One region of the Nocardia sp. NPDC060259 genome, then DNA from elsewhere that is predicted to be linked to it. Evidence: riboswitches for the same ligand, from Rfam matches in the RefSeq annotation. Region 1 holds a riboswitch; each other region holds the start of a gene.
What was found. Region 1 has a riboswitch for S-adenosylmethionine ahead of ACFWF2_RS01590 (bifunctional o-acetylhomoserine/o-acetylserine sulfhydrylase). Riboswitches for the same ligand answer to the same signal wherever they lie in the genome.

Region 1 (5,547 bases):
GCGTCACGGTGACGGCGCCGGGCAGGTCGTAACCGCCGACCCGCGGCACCGGCACATCGCGCACGATGACCGCCAGCGCGCCGAGCAGCGCGACGATCGCGACCGGCGTGTTCATCAGCAGGGTCCAGCGCCACGACACGTACTCGGTGAGCGCGCCACCGACGATCAACCCGAACGCGACACCGCCCGCCGAGATCCCGGCGAACACCGCGAACGCGCGCGCCCGCTCCTTGACATCGGTGAACGTCACCGACAACAGCGACAGTGCCGATGGCGCGAGCAACGCCGCGAACGCGCCCTGCAAGCCACGCCCGAGGAACAGCTGCAACCCGTCCTGGGCGAGCCCGGCCAGCGCCGACGCGGCGGCGAACCCGACCAGGCCGATCAGGAAGATGCGCCTGCGGCCGAGGTAGTCGGCCATCCTCCCGCCCAGCAGCAGCAGGCCGCCGAAGATCAGGGTGTAGGCGGTGAGCGCCCACTGTTTGTCGCCCTCGCTGATGCCGAGGTCTTTCTGGGCGAACGGGAGCGCGATCGTGACGACGGTGGCGTCGAGGATCACCATCAACTGCGCGGAGGCGAGGACAGCCAGCGCCCACCATCGCATCGAACTCTGTTGTGCCTCAGTTTGTTTCGCGTCTATCTCGATGCCGGTCACCACGGACTCCTAGTCACTCGAAGGCTGGCCTAATCCTGGCACCACGAGACAATTGGCGTCAAGAGCAAAATGTCTGACTGCGCCACTTGACGTGAAAAGACAGACAAATCAGGCCGGACGGTAATCTGGAGGGATGCTGGACTCGACCACTCCGATCGGCGCGGACCGGGCGACCGAACCGGCAGGCCCCACCGCGGCCGACCGCGTGCCGGCGGGCCTGCGTGAACGCAAGAAGCTCCAGACCAAGGCGGCGATCATCGAGGTCGGGCTGCGACTGTGTGAAACACAGGGCTTCGACGCGACGACGGTCGAGCAGATCGCCGCGGGCGCCGATGTCTCCCCGCGCACGGTCAACCGCTACTTCCCGCTCAAGGAAGACATCGTGCTCGCGCCGATCGACGAGTTCGGCAGCACCGTCGCCGTCGCACTCGCCGGGCAACCGCGCACCGGCAACGAACTCAAGGCGCTGTGTGACGCCTACCTGCAGGTCGTCGATACCGAGGCCGAGGCCGACGGCATCCGGTTCCTGCGCCAGTTCCAGCAGATGCAGCGGATCATGCGGACCAGCCAGGCCGTGAACGCGCGCGCCCTCGAATACGCGGAGAAGAAGAACGTCTCGGTCTGCGCGCAACTCGCCGAGCGGATGGCGACCACGCCGGACGACTTCTCGGTCCGGGTGGTGGCCGGCACCTGGCAGATGTTGTGCCACCTCTCGCTCGCCGCCATCGAGGACGAGCTGCTCGGCTCGACGCCGGAAGCCGCCGCCGGGGTGACCAAGGCCGCCATCCTGCGCGCCTACCACGAGCTTCGCCGCGTCTGCGGTGCGCACGCCGACGGCGACACGCCAGGGGTCGGCACACCGTCGGCGGAGTGATCCAGGCGACGAAACCGGGGGAAGTTTCCGCGCTGACACGATGGCCGGTTAACATGACGGCAAGGTCATGAGTACCAGCGCCAAGCCCCGGCTCGCTGGTCGGCAACCCTCCAGCTGCGGTGGGGTGCTCCGGGTGATGACCGGGCTCTCGAAGGTCGAGAGCAAGCGCGCATTGCAGGAGGCCCCCATGTGTTGTTGTCCGTCGATCCGACCCAGCTGACGCGAGACACCGGCAAACAATCCTGGAGCAATTCATGACCGACTCTGCCCTGCCCGAGAACTGGTCCTTCGAGACCAAGCAGATCCACGCGGGCCAGGCCCCCGACGCGAGCACCAACGCGCGGGCACTGCCGATCTACCAGACCACCTCCTACACCTTCCGCGACACCGACCACGCCGCCGCGCTGTTCGGTCTCGCCGAACCGGGCAACATCTACACCCGGATCATGAACCCCACCCAGGACGCGGTCGAGCAGCGCATCGCCGCGCTCGAGGGTGGCGTCGCGGCGCTGCTGCTGGCCTCCGGCCAGGCCGCCGAGACCTACGCGATCCTGAACCTGGCCAGCGCCGGTGACCACATCGTGTCGAGCCCGCACCTCTACGGCGGCACGTACAACCTGTTCCACTACTCGCTGCCCAAGCTCGGCATCGAGGTCTCCTTCGTCGAGGATCCCGACGACCTGGCGCAGTGGCAGGCCGCCATCCGGCCCAACACCAAGGCCTTCTACGGCGAGACCATCGCCAACCCGAGCAGCGCGGTGTTCGACATCCCCGGCATCGCCGAGGTGGCGCACAAGGCCGGTATCCCGCTGATCGTCGACAACACCGTCGCGACCCCGTACCTGATCCAGCCGCTGGCCAACGGCGCCGACATCGTCGTGCACTCGGCCACGAAGTACCTGGGCGGGCACGGCGCCGCGGTCGCGGGCGCGATCGTCGACGGCGGCACCTTCGACTGGACCGTGCGCGACGCCGACGGCAACGCGCGCTTCCCCGGTTTCACCGAGCCCGATCCCAGCTATCACGGCGCGGTGTTCGCCGACCTTGGCGCGCCCGCCTTCGCGCTGAAGGCCCGCGTGCAGCTGCTGCGAGATCTGGGTGCCGCGGTGTCGCCGTTCAACGCGTTCCTCATCGCCCAGGGCATCGAGACGCTGAGCCTGCGGGTCGAACGGCACGTGTCCAACGCCGGGGCCGTGGCGAAGTTCGTCGCCGAGCAGCCGGGCGTCGAGGCCGTGTACTACGCGGGGCTCGAGACCTCGCCCTGGTACGCGCGGGCCAAGCAGCTCGCACCCAAGGGCGCGGGCGCGATCGTCGCGTTCGAGCTGCGCGGCGGTGTCGACGCGGGCAAGAAGTTCGTGGACGCGTTAAGCCTGCACAGCCATGTCGCTAACATCGGTGATGTGCGTTCTCTCGTGATTCACCCGGCATCGACCACGCACTCGCAGTTGACGCCCGAAGAGCAACTGGCCTCCGGCGTCACTCCGGGGCTGGTCCGGCTCGCCGTCGGCATCGAGGGAATCGACGACATCCTGGCCGATCTGCGCGCAGGTTTCGCGGCGGCGACGACGTGACTGTGAGCACCGAATCGCCGATCGCCCGTCCCGCAACCGGTGTGGCCCTGCTGCCACCGCCGGACGGGCGACTCGGCGTGGTCGCCATCGGGGACGTCGCGCTGGAGAACGGCGCCGTGCTCCCCGATGTGCGGCTGGCGGTGCAACGCTGGGGCGAGCTCTCGCCCACGCTCGACAATGTGGTGCTCGTCGAACACGCGCTGACCGGTGACTCGCATGTCATCGCCAGCGCGGACAACGCGCAGCCCGGCTGGTGGGAGGGCATGGTCGGGCCCGGCGCGCCGATCGACACCGACGAATGGTGTGTGATCGCGACCAACGTGCTCGGCGGCTGCAAGGGCAGCACCGGCCCGTCCTCGCTCGCGCCCGACGGCACGCCGTGGGGCTCGCGCTTTCCCGATCTGACCATCCGTGACCAGGTGACCGCGGAGGCGCAGCTGCTCGAGCTGCTCGGGATCGAGCGGCTGGGCGCCGTCGTCGGCGGGTCGATGGGCGGCATGCGAGTGCTGGAGTGGATCGTCGGGCAGCCCGAGCGGGTCGCGGCCGCGCTCGTGCTGGCCGTCGGCGCCCGCGCCACCGCCGATCAGATCGGCACCCAGACCACCCAGATGGCCGTCATCACCGCCGACCCGGATTGGCAGGGCGGGGACTATCACGGCACCGGTCGCGCCCCGATGACCGGCATGGGCCTGGCCCGGCGCATCGCGCACCTGACCTACCGCACCGACGGCGAGCTCGACCACCGCTTCACCAATCGGCCCCAGGGCGACGAGGATCCGTGGACGGGCGGCCGCTACGCGGTGCAGAGCTACCTCGAGCACCAGGCCGAGAAGCTCTGTCAGCGATTCGATCCGGCCACCTATGTACTGCTCAGCGAGGCCATGAACCGGCACGACGTGGGTCGCGGCCGTGGCGGGATCGCCGCCGCGCTGGCCTCGACCCCGGTCCCGTGCGTGGTGGGCGGTGTCGACTCCGATCGGCTCTACCCCCTGCACACCCAGGCCGAGCTGGCCGAGGGGCTGCCCGGCTGCGCCGGTCTCGAGATCGTGCACTCGCGCGACGGGCACGACGGCTTCCTGACCGAGGCCGCCGCGGTGTCGAAGCTGCTCACCGAGACGATGCGCCTGGCCCGCGAGAGCCGCTGACTCAGTCTCTCGCCGTACCTGTCAGCAGGGTGACGATCGAGCGGACGTATTCCTGGAGCCGTTCGCGCGGATACTCCTGCGGCTCGTTGACCGCCAGCCTGCCGAGCATCTCGGCGACGGTGAGGGTCGAGTTCGCGAGCAGGCCCGCGTCCATCCCCGACCAGCGCGGCGACATCGCGATACCCACGCGGACAAGGGATTCCGCGCGGGCCAGGATCTCGGCGCGAGCCGTACGCAAGGCGGCACGGTATTCGTCGGGAGCGCTGGCCGGGGTCGCCAGGATCAGCCGCCAGCGCGTCGGATTCGCGAGAGCGACACCGACGAACGCTTCGACCGTCGCCGAGGCGGCGGCGACGGGATCGGTGTCGAGCAGGTTTTCCGGCAGGGTGTCGGCGATCTGATCCAGCCCGCGTTCGCGCTCGCGTTCCAGCAGGGCCTCGACGAGCTCGGCGCGGGTCTTGAACACGGTGTACAGCACCGGTTTTCCGACGCCGGCCTCCTGGGCGACGGCTTCCATGCTCAGCTCGTGCAGTTCCATCCGGCCGAGCACTGCGAAGGCGGCATCGAGGAGCTGGGCGCGCCGCTCGTGCGGTGGCAGGCGCGGGGCATAGCGGCGCCGCGGCCGTTGCTCCTGAGTCGCGGTCACGCCCGCACCTCCTGTCGTTTCCTGAACGATACCCCGGCGGTGGCGTCTCGGCCTCAATCCTACGCAACCGTTGTATTCACTTCGCACCATTGCTACGGTTGCGTTGTATTCAACTGCGAGGTTCGCCTCGGCACTGCAAAGGAGCACGTGCAATGGCTTTCGATCCGTCCACCCTGCGCCGCGACGACTACGGTTTCTTCGGGCCGGGCTCCCCCAGCTGGAAGGTGTGGGCATCGCCGACCGCGCTGATCGGTTTCCAGCGCGCGGTCACCCTCGAGCACTTCGACCCGTTCCTGACCGCGGCGGTCGCCGATTCACAGGGCATCTACGACAACCCCGCGACCCGCCTCGACCACACGCTCGCCTACTTCGTGCTGGTCGCGCTCGGCGACGGCCGCACCGCCATCCAGGCCGCCGAGCACCTGATGAAGGTGCACGCGCCGATGACGGGCATCGAACCGATCAGCGGCAAGCGCTACAGCGCCAACAACCCGGAATCCCAGCTGTGGATCCACATCACCGGCTGGCATTCGGTGCTCAAGTGCTACGAGATGTACGGGCCGGGACCGCTGAGCCCCGAGGAAGAACAGCGGTACTGGGCCGAGTGCGCGATCGCCGCCGAGCTGCAGACCTGCAAACCCGCCGATGTGCCGCGC
Region 2 (5,547 bases), on a different contig from region 1:
CGCGGCGACTACCACGATCCTGACCCCCGCCGGCCATCGGCCCGACGGGCCGTTGCTGTCGTATCAGCACTTCATCAATGCGCTCGGCACCGGCTGCGGGGTATCGCACATGCTGTACAACAGCGACCTGAATCTGGTGGCGACGACGCCGATCTTGAACGTCGTGCTGCAGCAGGGTTGGAGTGTCGCACTGCCGGATCATCTCGGACCTGAGTTCGCCATGGGAGCCGCGCGTTTGGGTGGCCAGATCGTCTTGGATGGCATCCGGGCGGCGAAACGGCTGCCCGTACTCGCCGTGCAGCACAGCCCAGTGGTGATGACCGGCTACTCCGGTGGCGGCATGGCCACCGCATGGGCGGCAGCGCTGCAGCCGTCGTACGCACCGGAGCTCGAGCTCGCGGGCGCGGCCATCGGTGGCGTCCCGGTGAACCTGGTGACGATGGCGCAGGCTCTGGGCTTTGACCCGCACCCGGCCTTCGGGCTGGCCATGGCGACGGCGATCGGTCTGGAGCGGGAGTATCCGGACCAGGTGCCCATCAGCGCGTATCTCAATCCGCGTGGCCTCGCACTTCGTGACGCAATGGCCAACAGCTGCACCAACACCATCCTCGCCATGGGCGCCAACGGCAGCGCTCGCGAGTACGTCACCAACTCCTCGATCTTCGACAGCCCCGACGCCCGGTCGGTGGTGGAGCAGAACAGTCTGGAGCTCTACGCCGGGGTACCGGAAATACCTATGTTCGAATGGCATTCGCCGACCGACCCGTTGATTCCGGTCGACGCCATCAACAACACCAACCGCCGCTGGTGCGCGGCGGGGGTACGGTTGCAGACGCTGTGGGTGCCCTCGGTCGAGCATTTGTCCGCGGCTGTCGCGGGCGCCCCCGCGGTACTGCAGTGGCTCGACGGACGGGTTCGCGGAGAGCCTGCGCCCGTCGCCTGCTGAGATCTGGGACCATGCTGGTCGAGGCTCCGGGGCCCGTACGCTTCGCTGATGGCGATTATCGAACTGGCTGACCGCAACCTTCGACTCGCGCTGCTCGACGAGACTGACCTGTGTCTGGACGGCGATCGTGAGGTCTATCAGCTCTACCCCGGGTGGTGGCACTTCGGCAGGCATTTCTCGATCACGAACCTGGACGGGATCGCCTACTGTGCGGCACTCGAAGATCTCGATCTCAACTCGATGGTCGAAGCCACCAGTCTCGCCCCGCTTGCGGGGTTGACCAGGCTACAGCGCCTCAGACTGGATTCGGGCATCCAGAATCGTGACGTCGGTGTCATCGCCGCTCTGCCCGCGCTGACCGAGCTGGTGATCTTCAACGGTTTCAAGGCACAGGACAACGAGGAGTGGCGCAGTGTGGTCGGTGCGCTGCGGGCACGCGGCGTGGCGGTGCACGGCTGGTAAGTCCCGGTGGGTGGTTTCGAGTGAGTCGCGCATGGCCGTGTAGTCGGGGGCAGCGAGAGCGGCCACGTCATCTGGCATCGGGACTGGCCGCCCGCCATGCCCCATGACCTCGCCAGGCGACGGCAGCGGAGAGGTCCATGCCGAGAACGTCGAGCGGCGCGGGCGGACTGAGACGATCAGGGGACTTCGGTGATCCCGACGGTCGGGAAGAAGAAGCAGGAGCGGCCCGCGTTGTCGGTGGTGCCGAAGACGGCGGCCAGGACGGTGCCGTGGCCGGTGTCGACGGGGACCGCCCGCACTCCGCCGACGGGGATGGCGGTGAACAGGAAGTCGCGGATGGCGGTTTCGGCGAGGGGGCGCAGTTCGACGGGTACCTCGGGCGGGACCATCGCGCGGACGATGTCGGTGATCGAGCCCATCGAGGCCAGACCACCGCGGCCGGTGCTGATGTTGAGCCAGGCCACCTGCATGCCGGAGGTCTTGGTGGTGGCCGTGTCCGGCGACAGGCCGTAGGGCAGGAAGGTGAACATCGTCTGGCCGGACTTCACGGCGGTGAGGTCGAGGCCGGGGACCTGGACGGTATTCGCCGGCCACGGGCCAGGGACCGCACCCGCGACGGCGGGGATCAGGCCGAGGTCGTCACCGGCGCAGTTCGCGGCGACCGTCGGATACAGGAACGGCTGGACGCCGAGCGCTTCGAGGGTGTCGACGACGGTCTGATACGCGCCGAGCAGGTCGCCCGGAGCCGCCGTCTGCGCCGCCGGCGCATCCCTGGTTACCTCGGGCGCCGCCGCCGCGGTAGGCGCGGCCAGTAGCAGCGCGGCGGCACAGGCCGCCAGCGTGGTCAGTGTGGTGAAACGACGCGGCTCGGTCACGGCGCACTCCTCATGGACGCGAAGACATCCGACGCTACTCCCGTACCGGGCGTAATCCGCGCAGGTGAATGGCACCGAGCCGTCGGCGCGTCGCACAGTGTGCCCGAGTACGCCCCGCGTTCCAAGCTCTGCGCTCACGCTGATCCTTACCGTTGTGAAGGATCCCGCCAGTGCCACATGCTGATTCGGTACCGGCCCCTGCGGCCGGTCACAACCATCCAGAGCGACCGAGAGACCCGGCTCGACGACGTCGCAGCAACCCGCCCGTTCCCCGGGTGTGGGTGCTTCCGCCGGGTTCGATGGAAGGAAGAAAGTGCACCCCGTGATCGGTCCCCGTCATCGTCTCGCCGCTGTCGCCGGCGTTCTCGCCGTCGCCACCTCCGTGGTCGCGTGCGGTAGCGACAGCGCAGGCTCGGGTGGGCAGGCCGGTCCGCCCCAGCCCGGCGGCACGCTGCGCTACGGCCTGTCGCAGGCGCCGTCGTGCTCGGATCCGGCGCAGGCGGGCTCGAACCAGTCCATCTACGTCGCCCGTCAGATCGTCGACTCGCTCACCGATCAGGACCCGAAGACCGGCGCGATCACGCCGTGGCTGGCCACCAGCTGGGAGGTCAGCTCCGACGCGAAGGTGTTCACGTTCACGCTCGCCGACGGCGTCACCTTCAGCGACGGCACGCCGGTCACCGCGGACTCGGTGCGCGACACCTTCGACGCGATCGTGAAACTCGGTGGCGCGAAGGCGCCGCTCGGCACGAGCTACCTCACCAACTACGTCGGCACGACCGCGGTCGACAAGCTCACCGCCCGAGTGGAATTCAGCCAGCCCAACGCGCAGTTCCTGCAGGCCTCCTCCACACCACAGCTCGGAATACTCGCCAAGGCGACCAATGCCAAACCGGCCGAGGCCAGGTGCGCAGGCGACAATATCGGCAGCGGGCCGTTCACCTACGCCGGCTACAAGCAGGACGTCTCGGTGACGCTGGCGAAGCGGGCCGGATACCACTGGGGATCGGCGGTATTCGGGCATCAGGGCGAGGCGTACCTGGACCGGATCGAGTTCACCGTCGTCCCCGAATCCGGGGTGCGCACCGGCAGTCTCGTCTCCGGTCAGCTCGACGCGATCAGTGACGCGCTGCCCCAGGACGCACCGCAGATCGAGGCCGTCGGCGGCCAGGTGCTGTCCACGTCCAACCCCGGCACGCCGTTCGGCCTGCACCCCAACGTGACTCGTGGCCCGCTGCGCGATCCGGCGGTGCGCCAGGCACTGCTGCCGGCGCTGGACCGCAAGCAGCTCGTCGACACCGTGCTCGGCCCGCAGTTCAAGGTCGCGACCTCGACGCTTGCCTCGGCGACACCCGCGTACGCGGATCTCTCGGCACAACTTCCCCACGACCCGGCCAAGGCGAAGTCGATTCTCGACCAGGCAGGCTGGGTTTCCGGCGCCGACGGCATCCGCACGAAGAACGGTGAGCGCCTGAGCTTCTCGGTGACGTTCAGCCAGGTGTTCGCGGGCAACCAGGCGATCCTGGAGCTGGTGCAGCAGCAGCTTCGCCAGGTGGGCGTCGACCTGACACTCGACCTGGTGTCGCTGCCGGAGTGGACCGCCAAGATGAACTCCAAGGACTACGACGCCACCTACGGCAATTCCACCCGCGCCGACGGCGACATCCTGCGCACGTCCTTCTCGATCACCGGTCGCAACCTCAATGCCCGCGGACCGATCCCGGCGCTGGACGAGACCCTGGACAAGCAGCTGGCCGCCAATGATCCGGCCGCACGGGCGACGCTGATCAAGACCGCGCAGCAGCAGATCCTCGACAACGGCCTCTACATCCCCACCGTCGAGCTGTCCCAGGCGATCGGCGCGGCCGCGACCACCCAGGATCTGAAGTTCGAGGCCTCGGCCCGGCTGCAGTTCTTCGACACCTGGCTGAGCGGGCGCTGATCATGAGCCGATACGTGGGTTCCCGGATACTGCAGGCGATCTGGGTGTTGTGGGCGGCGTTCACCATCTCCTTCGTCGTGCTCTACCTGCTGCCTGCGGATCCGGTGTCGATGGCCGCCGACGGCGGTGGGCCCGGCACCGTCGTCGACAAGGTGGCGATCGCGGAACTGCAGGCCCGCTACGGCTTGGACAAGCCGCTGTGGGAGCAGTATGTGACCGCGCTCGGCAATGCGGTCAGCGGTGACCTCGGGCGGTCCATCAGCACCGGTCAGCCCGTGACCGAAGCGCTCGGCGACGCCCTGCCCCCGACTCTCGGATTGGCGCTGCTAGCCCTGGTGTTCGCCGCGATCGGCGGCACCGCACTGGCGTTCGCCGCCACCTACACGCGGCGGCCGTGGCTGCGCAATACGCTCAGTGCCCTACCACCGCTGGCTGTTTCGGTGCCGACGTTCTGGACCGGTCTGATCCTGTTGCAGCTGTTCTCGTTTCGGCTGCACTGGTTTCCGGCCTTCGGCGGGACGGGACTGCGCGGGACCCTGCTGCCCGCGCTCACCCTGGCACTGCCGATCGGTGCGGTGATCGCCCAGGTACTCGCCGCCGGGCTGGAACAGACCTGGCGGCAGCCGTTCACCGAGGTCGCGCTCGCCAAGGGCGCCTCGCGGTGGTGGGTGCAGCGGCGCCACGTCGCCCGGCTGGCCAGCGTGCCCGCGTTCACCATCGCCGGTGTGCTGGTTGGCACCGTGCTGGCCGGGTCGGTGGTGGTGGAATCGGTGTTCGCCCGCGCCGGTGTCGGCAGGCTGACCCAGACCTCCGTGCTCAACCAGGACATCCCCGTCGTGCAGGGCGTGGTGCTGCTGTCGGCGCTGATCTTCGTCGTCGTGAATCTGACGGTCGATCTGCTGTATCCCCTGCTCGATCCACGGATCACCGGTAGCAGGTGGCAGCGCGCGAAGACGAACACCAGGCCCGGTGACAGCACCGAACTCCCGGACACGAAGGCCGATGTCGCCGCGAAGGCGGTGCACGGTGCCTGAGGTCATGCGGCCTCAGGACGCCGCCGGGACCACCATCGATACCGAAGGGAACGACCATGGTTGACCTCCTCGTGCGCCGTGGATCGGTCGCCGAAAGACCCGAAGTGGCAGACGACAGTACTGTCCGGGCCACCGAGATCGCACGGTGGGTTCGGGCCCATCTGGGCCTGCTGGTCGCGGTCGTGGTGCTCGCCGTCGCGATCGGATGGGCGGTAGCGCCGTCGGTCTTCGCCCCCGGCGACCCGCTGACCGGCGTGCCCGCGGAGAAGTTCCAGGCTCCCAGCGCGG
Region 3 (5,547 bases), on a different contig from region 1:
AACAGGGTGCGCGCGCCCAACGCGGCGCGCAGGGCCATCGGCGCGGCGAAGCTGGTCCCGGAATCGGGGATCGCCGTGCCGTCCGGGCCGACGACATGGAACGGTTCGTCGTCGCTGCCGCCGAACGCGAGCAGATCGGGTTTCACCGTGCCGGGCGCACGACCGGGCCCGATCGCCGAATACGGCGCCCGATTCCACAGCGCGCCACTGCGATCCGACGATCCGATCGCCAGCGCGTTGACGCTGTCGGCCGGAACCTGCACGCGCGCATTGCCACTGGGCCGATCAGCCTCCCCGTTGTTGCCGACGGCGATGGTGGCCAGGGTGGTGCCGTCGCTGAGGTAGTCGTCCCAGAACGCGGTCCACGCGTGCACTTCGTCATCCTCGATCGGCAGTTCGGGGCCGATGCTGACATTGACGAACTCGTATTTGCGCTGGCGCAGGACGCTGTCGATGCGGTCGATGGCCGCGTACAGCTCGCACTGGTCGTCGTCGGTGTCCTCGTCGAGCACCTGGTAGTGGTCGATGTAGCCGTAGGGCACCGGCACCGGATGCGCGGGGTCGACGCTGCCGAACAGCAGTGCCGAGGTGACCCGGTGGCCGTGGTCGAGGTAATTGCGATGCGACGCCGCGCTGTCGGCGAAAGTGTGCGCGTCGACCCAGCGGGTCAGTGGGGTGCGCGCGGGCAACCCGCCGTCGAACACGGCGATGGTGAGCTCGCGGTCGGTCGGCTCGGCGGTCGGCAGGTCAGGGCGGAAGCGCGAAAGTGTTGCGGTGGAGCGGGTATCGCGGCCGAGCTGGGTCCGCATTCGTGGCATGCGGCGGATCACCCTGGTGAACGAATAGCCTGCCAGCGCGGCGACGGCCGCGTGGGTGCCGGTGACCGGGACGAAGGCGAGACCGCCGTTGTCGAGTCTGCGGTCGATCGCGACGTCGAGATCCAGATCGCGGGAGTAGTCGAGCAGGCCCTGCAGGGCGATGTCACGGCCGGAGTGCAGGACCAGCTCGGCCACGGTCTCCGAATCCGGCTGGGCGGCAGTCAGTCTCAGCCGATCGGCGGAGGAGTTGAGGCGGAACTCGGCCAAGCTGACGATGCCGTGTTCGGCGGCGCGCAACGGAGTCTCGGCGCAGATGCGAGTGGCGAGCAGCCGCAGGTTGGCGCGGGTCGTCGCGAGAAACAGCAGCGTGCTGGCTCGCGGCGCATGGCCGTCCGGTACGACCGTCACCGGCCTGCTGCCCAGCGGGTCGAACTCCATCGACGCGAGAAGCCTGGTGGGATAACCGCTTGTGGACACATACTGCGGATGCAGAGTGACCGCGGTGACGGTCTCGTCGTCCGGGCAGGCGACCCTGGGCAGCGCCACCGCGCTCTCGCTCGCCGCGCGCACCATCGGCGCGAGCCGGACCCGCGCCTGCGCGACCGTATACGGCGGCTGCGGCGAATCACCGCCTCTGCCGGGGGCGATCGGCGCGGTCAGCCGCTCACCGAAGCCGATCAGAAATCGCGGTCCGGCCACCCGAAATCCCCCCAGCGAGCACGTTATTGCCGTCGGTGCGTGAAGCCACGGAGGGTATCGCGCGACACCCCCGTCAGCGCGCTGATCTGGCGCTGAGACAAGCCTGACATGCCGACCAGGGTCTGTGCCAGCTGTAACCGATCGGTCCGCGAAAGTTCAGCTACCAGACGCGCGGAATGCTCGGCCATCAAGTCCGGCAGCGGCTGGTCATCGAGCACGCAACGACGCCGCAACCGCAGCATCGTGCGCTCGATATCGTTGAACGACAAGCCTTTCGACGCGATGGCGACGGCGTCGACGGCGGCATCGGGTAGCGGTTGGCCTGCGAAGCGGCGGATCGCCTCACCGCGCTGCGTCGTCTCCGGCAGCTCGAAGCCGACGGTGACGTCGAAGCGCCGCCACACGGCCGGGTCGAGGAGCTCGGCGTGGTTGGTCGCGCCGATCACCAGACCGGCGCCCGACGGCCAGTCGTCGATCTGCTGCAGCAGCACCGTGACCAGGCGTTTCAGCTCGCCCACATCGCGGTCGTCGTCGCGGCGCTTGGCGATCGCGTCGAGTTCGTCGAGCAGCAGCACGCAGGGTCGTTGCTTGGCGTAGTCGATGGCGTGGCGCAGGTTGGTGCCGGTCTTGCCGAGCAGGCTGCTCATGATCGTGGCCAGGTCGAGCACCACCAGCGGCAACTCCAGCTGATGGGCGAGCCAGGCCGCGGCCATGGTCTTTCCGACGCCGGGCGGACCGACGAAGAGCAGGCTGCGCGCCGGGGTGAGGTCGGCGGCGGCGAGACGGTCGGCCTGCTTGCGTTCGTCGACGATCTGGGTGAGCACCCGGTAGGTCTCGGCGGGCAGGATCGGCACCTCCGCGGTGGCGCCGGGCGGCACGACCCGCAGCAGCGGCAGGCGGCTGTCGCCGTCGACGGGGATCGGCGTATCGAGTTCGGCGCGTAGCGGATTGGCCCGCGTCGGGTTCTGTCTGAGCAGTCCGATCAGGGCCTCGGCGAGCTCGGGGCAGTCGGTGCGATGCCGGCGCGCGGCGCGGCGGACGAACATGGTGACGTCCTGTTCGCGGCCTGCCATCGCCAACCGAGCAAGGTGGACGAATTCGTCTGCTAGATCGGCGTTCACGTCCGCCGGTGTGGAGCTCAGGGCGTGTGACATGGTGTTCTTCCGATCGAAGGCATGGACTGATTTCGGTTCACTCGATCGTACGGCGTCCATCGCGGGCAAAGTTCACCCCTTGTGTACCGGTTTGACATCAGAACCCACCCGCAGCGCCACGTTGATCTGCCGAGTCGTCGGCGTAGCCGTCGCCTTCGTCGGATGCTAGTTGCGTGGCGACCCGGCGTCGGCGATTCCTGTCGGTTCGGGCGTGCCGATGGTGGTGGTTGACAGCTCCCTGGATCGTCTGTCACTCTCGTCAACAGGTCACGAGTACCAGCGACAAGCCCCGGCTAGCTGGTCGGCAACCCTCCTCCGCGGTGGGGTGCTCCGGGTGACGACCAGGCCGCCGTCCGCAGTGGGCGCGGCAAGCGCGGACTCGCAGCACCCTTTTCGGGAACGAGTCCCTGAGCCGACGGGATTTCGTCATGACCGCAGTAATCGACCCCACCTGTGCCCTGGCCGCCGTGTCCGGCGCCGACCTGCAGGTTCCGCTCGTGCAGGGCGGCACAAGCACCTACGCCAACTTCGACTACGCGGCGAGCGCGCCCGCGTTGCGGCAGGTCACCGACCGGATCTCGCAGCTGCTGCCGTACTACGCCAGCGTGCACCGCGGCGCGGGCTACGCCTCGCGGATCTCCACCGAGTGCTACGAGGCCTCGCGTGGCGCCGTCGCCCGGTTCGTCGACGCGTGTGACGACCAGGTCGTCGTGTTCACCCGCAACACCACCGATTCGCTGAACCTGCTGGCAGGCTGCGTGCCCGGCGAGACCGTCGTGCTCGATATCGAGCATCACGCGAACTTCCTGCCGTGGACCGCGCACGGTCGTCGGGTCGTGCGGGCGGCCGACACCGTCGAGGAGACGATCCGGCGGGTCGTCGCCGAATTGTGCAGCAAGCCCGCCGCATTGCTCGCGGTGACCGGGGCGTCCAATGTCACCGGTGAGGTGCTGCCGCTGGAGCGGCTGGCCACCATCGCCCACTTGTGCGGCGCGCGGATTCTCGTCGACGCGGCGCAGTTGGCCCCGCATCGCCGGATTTCGCTGCGTGAGAACGGGATCGACTATCTCGCCTTCTCCGGGCACAAGCTGTACGCGCCGTTCGGCGCCGGTGTGCTGGTCGGCAGGCGGGACTGGCTCGACGCGGGCGAGCCGTACCTGGCCGGTGGTGGCGCGGTGCGCGAAGTCGGTGTGGAACAGGTCGAGTGGGCCGCGGCGCCGCAGCGGCACGAGGCGGGCTCGCCGAATGTGCTCGGCGCGGCCGCGATCGCCGCCGCCTGTGACGCGCTGGCCGCCATCGATCCCACCGAACTCGTTGCCAACGAACGCTTCCTGGCCGACCGTCTGCGCGACGGTTTGGCCGCGATTCCCGGCGTGGACATCGTCCGCATCTGGTCCGACAGCCCCGACTGCGTCGGCATCGTCGCCTTCACCGTCGCCGGCTACGCCCCCGGCCAGGTCGCCGCCTACCTCTCCGCCGAACACGCCATCGGCATCCGTGACGGCCGCTTCTGCGCCCACCCCCTCCTCACCCGCCTCGGCCTCGACGCCGCCCTCCGCGCCAGCATCGGCCTCGGCACCACCACCACCGACGTAGACCGCCTGATCACGGCCATCGCCACCCTCACCGAATCCGGCCCAACCTGGACCTACACCACCACCGAAGGCCTCTGGAACCCCACCCCCGAAACCCGCCCCCTCACCGCCGCTTCCCCCGCAGGCGCCGCCCCCTGCCTCATCGGCTGAGTTCTCGCCGTCGCCCGCCGCCCCACCCGATCAGGTGTCGAGGGCGGTGGGGCGGTGGTATTTGCCGTTGTAGTAGAGGAGGGGGGCGGCGGTGGGGGATTCGTGGGTTTGGTCGTGGACTCGGGTGACCAGGCCGACCGCGAGGGTGTGGTCGCCGATGTCGATGAGTTGGTGGAGGGTGGTGCGGAGCCAGAGGGGGGTGCCGTGCAGGACCGGTTCGCCGGTGTCGAGGGTGGTCCACAGGGAGCGGTCGGTGAAGCGGTCGGCGGCGGTGCGGGAGAAGCGGTGGGCGAGGTGGTGCTGGTGTTCGCCGAGGAAGTGGATGACGACCGAGTCGGCGGCGCGCAGTGCGTCGATGCTCGACGAGGTGTGGGCGATGTTGAACGACACCAGGGGTGGTTCCAGGGAGAGCGAGGCGAACGACGTCGCCGTGAAGCCCACCGGGCCGGTCTCGGCGCCGATGGTCACCACGGTGACTCCGGCCGGATAGTGCCGCATCGATTCCCGGTACTGCTCGGCGGTGATCCCGCTCAGATCATCGGGGACCACCAGCTCGGCCGGGGTTCGTCGCACTTCACTCACCGCCCCAAACTACGCCCGCGCCGGAACCTCGCACAGGGGCCCTTCTGCCCGGTTGACGCACATCGCGCGCGGCCGACCTCAGTCGATCTCGATCGGCAGGCCGGCGGTGATGCGGACGAGTTCGCGGAAGTTGGTGCGGAACACCGTGTTCGGGTGGCCGCCTGCAGCCCAGACCTCGGGGTGGGCGGCGAGGGCGGTGTCGACCCAGGTGGGGAGGTTCGTCGGGTGGCCGACGGGGGCGGTGCCGTCGATGTGCTGGCCGGTGATGCGCTCCACCAGGGCGGTGGGGGCGGGGATCAGGGTGCCTTCCAGGCGTTTGCCGGTGCGGCTCAGATCGACCTGGTGATGGCAGGCGACCAGGATCAGGACCGGGTCGTTGTCGAGGAGGAAGACCTGGGAAGTGATGATCGCGGTGGGGTGGGCGCCCATGGCCCGAGCGGCATCGGCCGCGGTGGGGGCTGGCGTCTCGGGGGAAACGATGACGCCGTGATGCCCGCGGGCGATGAGGGTATCGGCGACGCGGCATGCGACCGCCGGAAGAGACGACCT

Region 2: it holds a riboswitch for S-adenosylmethionine, as region 1 does, so the genes downstream of both, ACFWF2_RS29270 (ABC transporter substrate-binding protein) here and ACFWF2_RS01590 (bifunctional o-acetylhomoserine/o-acetylserine sulfhydrylase) in region 1, are expected to answer to the same signal.
Region 3: it holds a riboswitch for S-adenosylmethionine, as region 1 does, so the genes downstream of both, ACFWF2_RS17280 (aminotransferase class V-fold PLP-dependent enzyme) here and ACFWF2_RS01590 (bifunctional o-acetylhomoserine/o-acetylserine sulfhydrylase) in region 1, are expected to answer to the same signal.

What each region holds. Positions count from the first base shown of each region.
Region 1 covers NZ_JBHXAY010000002.1:91,658-97,204, forward strand. Annotated here, with positions in the region: gene ACFWF2_RS01580 (MFS transporter) at 1-655, opposite strand, end outside; gene ACFWF2_RS01585 (TetR family transcriptional regulator) at 789-1,529, shown strand; SAM riboswitch class IV at 1,593-1,703, shown strand; gene ACFWF2_RS01590 (bifunctional o-acetylhomoserine/o-acetylserine sulfhydrylase) at 1,784-3,100, shown strand; gene ACFWF2_RS01595 (homoserine O-acetyltransferase) at 3,097-4,245, shown strand; gene ACFWF2_RS01600 (TetR/AcrR family transcriptional regulator) at 4,247-4,891, opposite strand; gene ACFWF2_RS01605 (oxygenase MpaB family protein) at 5,044-5,547, shown strand, end outside.
Region 2 covers NZ_JBHXAY010000120.1:6,803-12,349, forward strand. Annotated here, with positions in the region: gene ACFWF2_RS29255 (lipase family protein) at 1-946, shown strand, start outside; gene ACFWF2_RS29260 (DUF6892 domain-containing protein) at 995-1,408, shown strand; gene ACFWF2_RS29265 (hypothetical protein) at 1,585-2,283, opposite strand; SAM riboswitch class I at 2,495-2,589, shown strand; gene ACFWF2_RS29270 (ABC transporter substrate-binding protein) at 2,606-4,225, shown strand; gene ACFWF2_RS29275 (ABC transporter permease) at 4,228-5,259, shown strand; gene ACFWF2_RS29280 (ABC transporter permease) at 5,316-5,547, shown strand, end outside.
Region 3 covers NZ_JBHXAY010000041.1:48,829-54,375, forward strand. Annotated here, with positions in the region: gene ACFWF2_RS17270 (S8 family peptidase) at 1-1,517, opposite strand, end outside; gene ACFWF2_RS17275 (AAA family ATPase) at 1,541-2,671, opposite strand; SAM riboswitch class IV at 2,937-3,051, shown strand; gene ACFWF2_RS17280 (aminotransferase class V-fold PLP-dependent enzyme) at 3,100-4,416, shown strand; gene ACFWF2_RS17285 (flavin reductase family protein) at 4,447-4,914, opposite strand; gene ACFWF2_RS17290 (YbaK/EbsC family protein) at 5,077-5,547, opposite strand, start outside.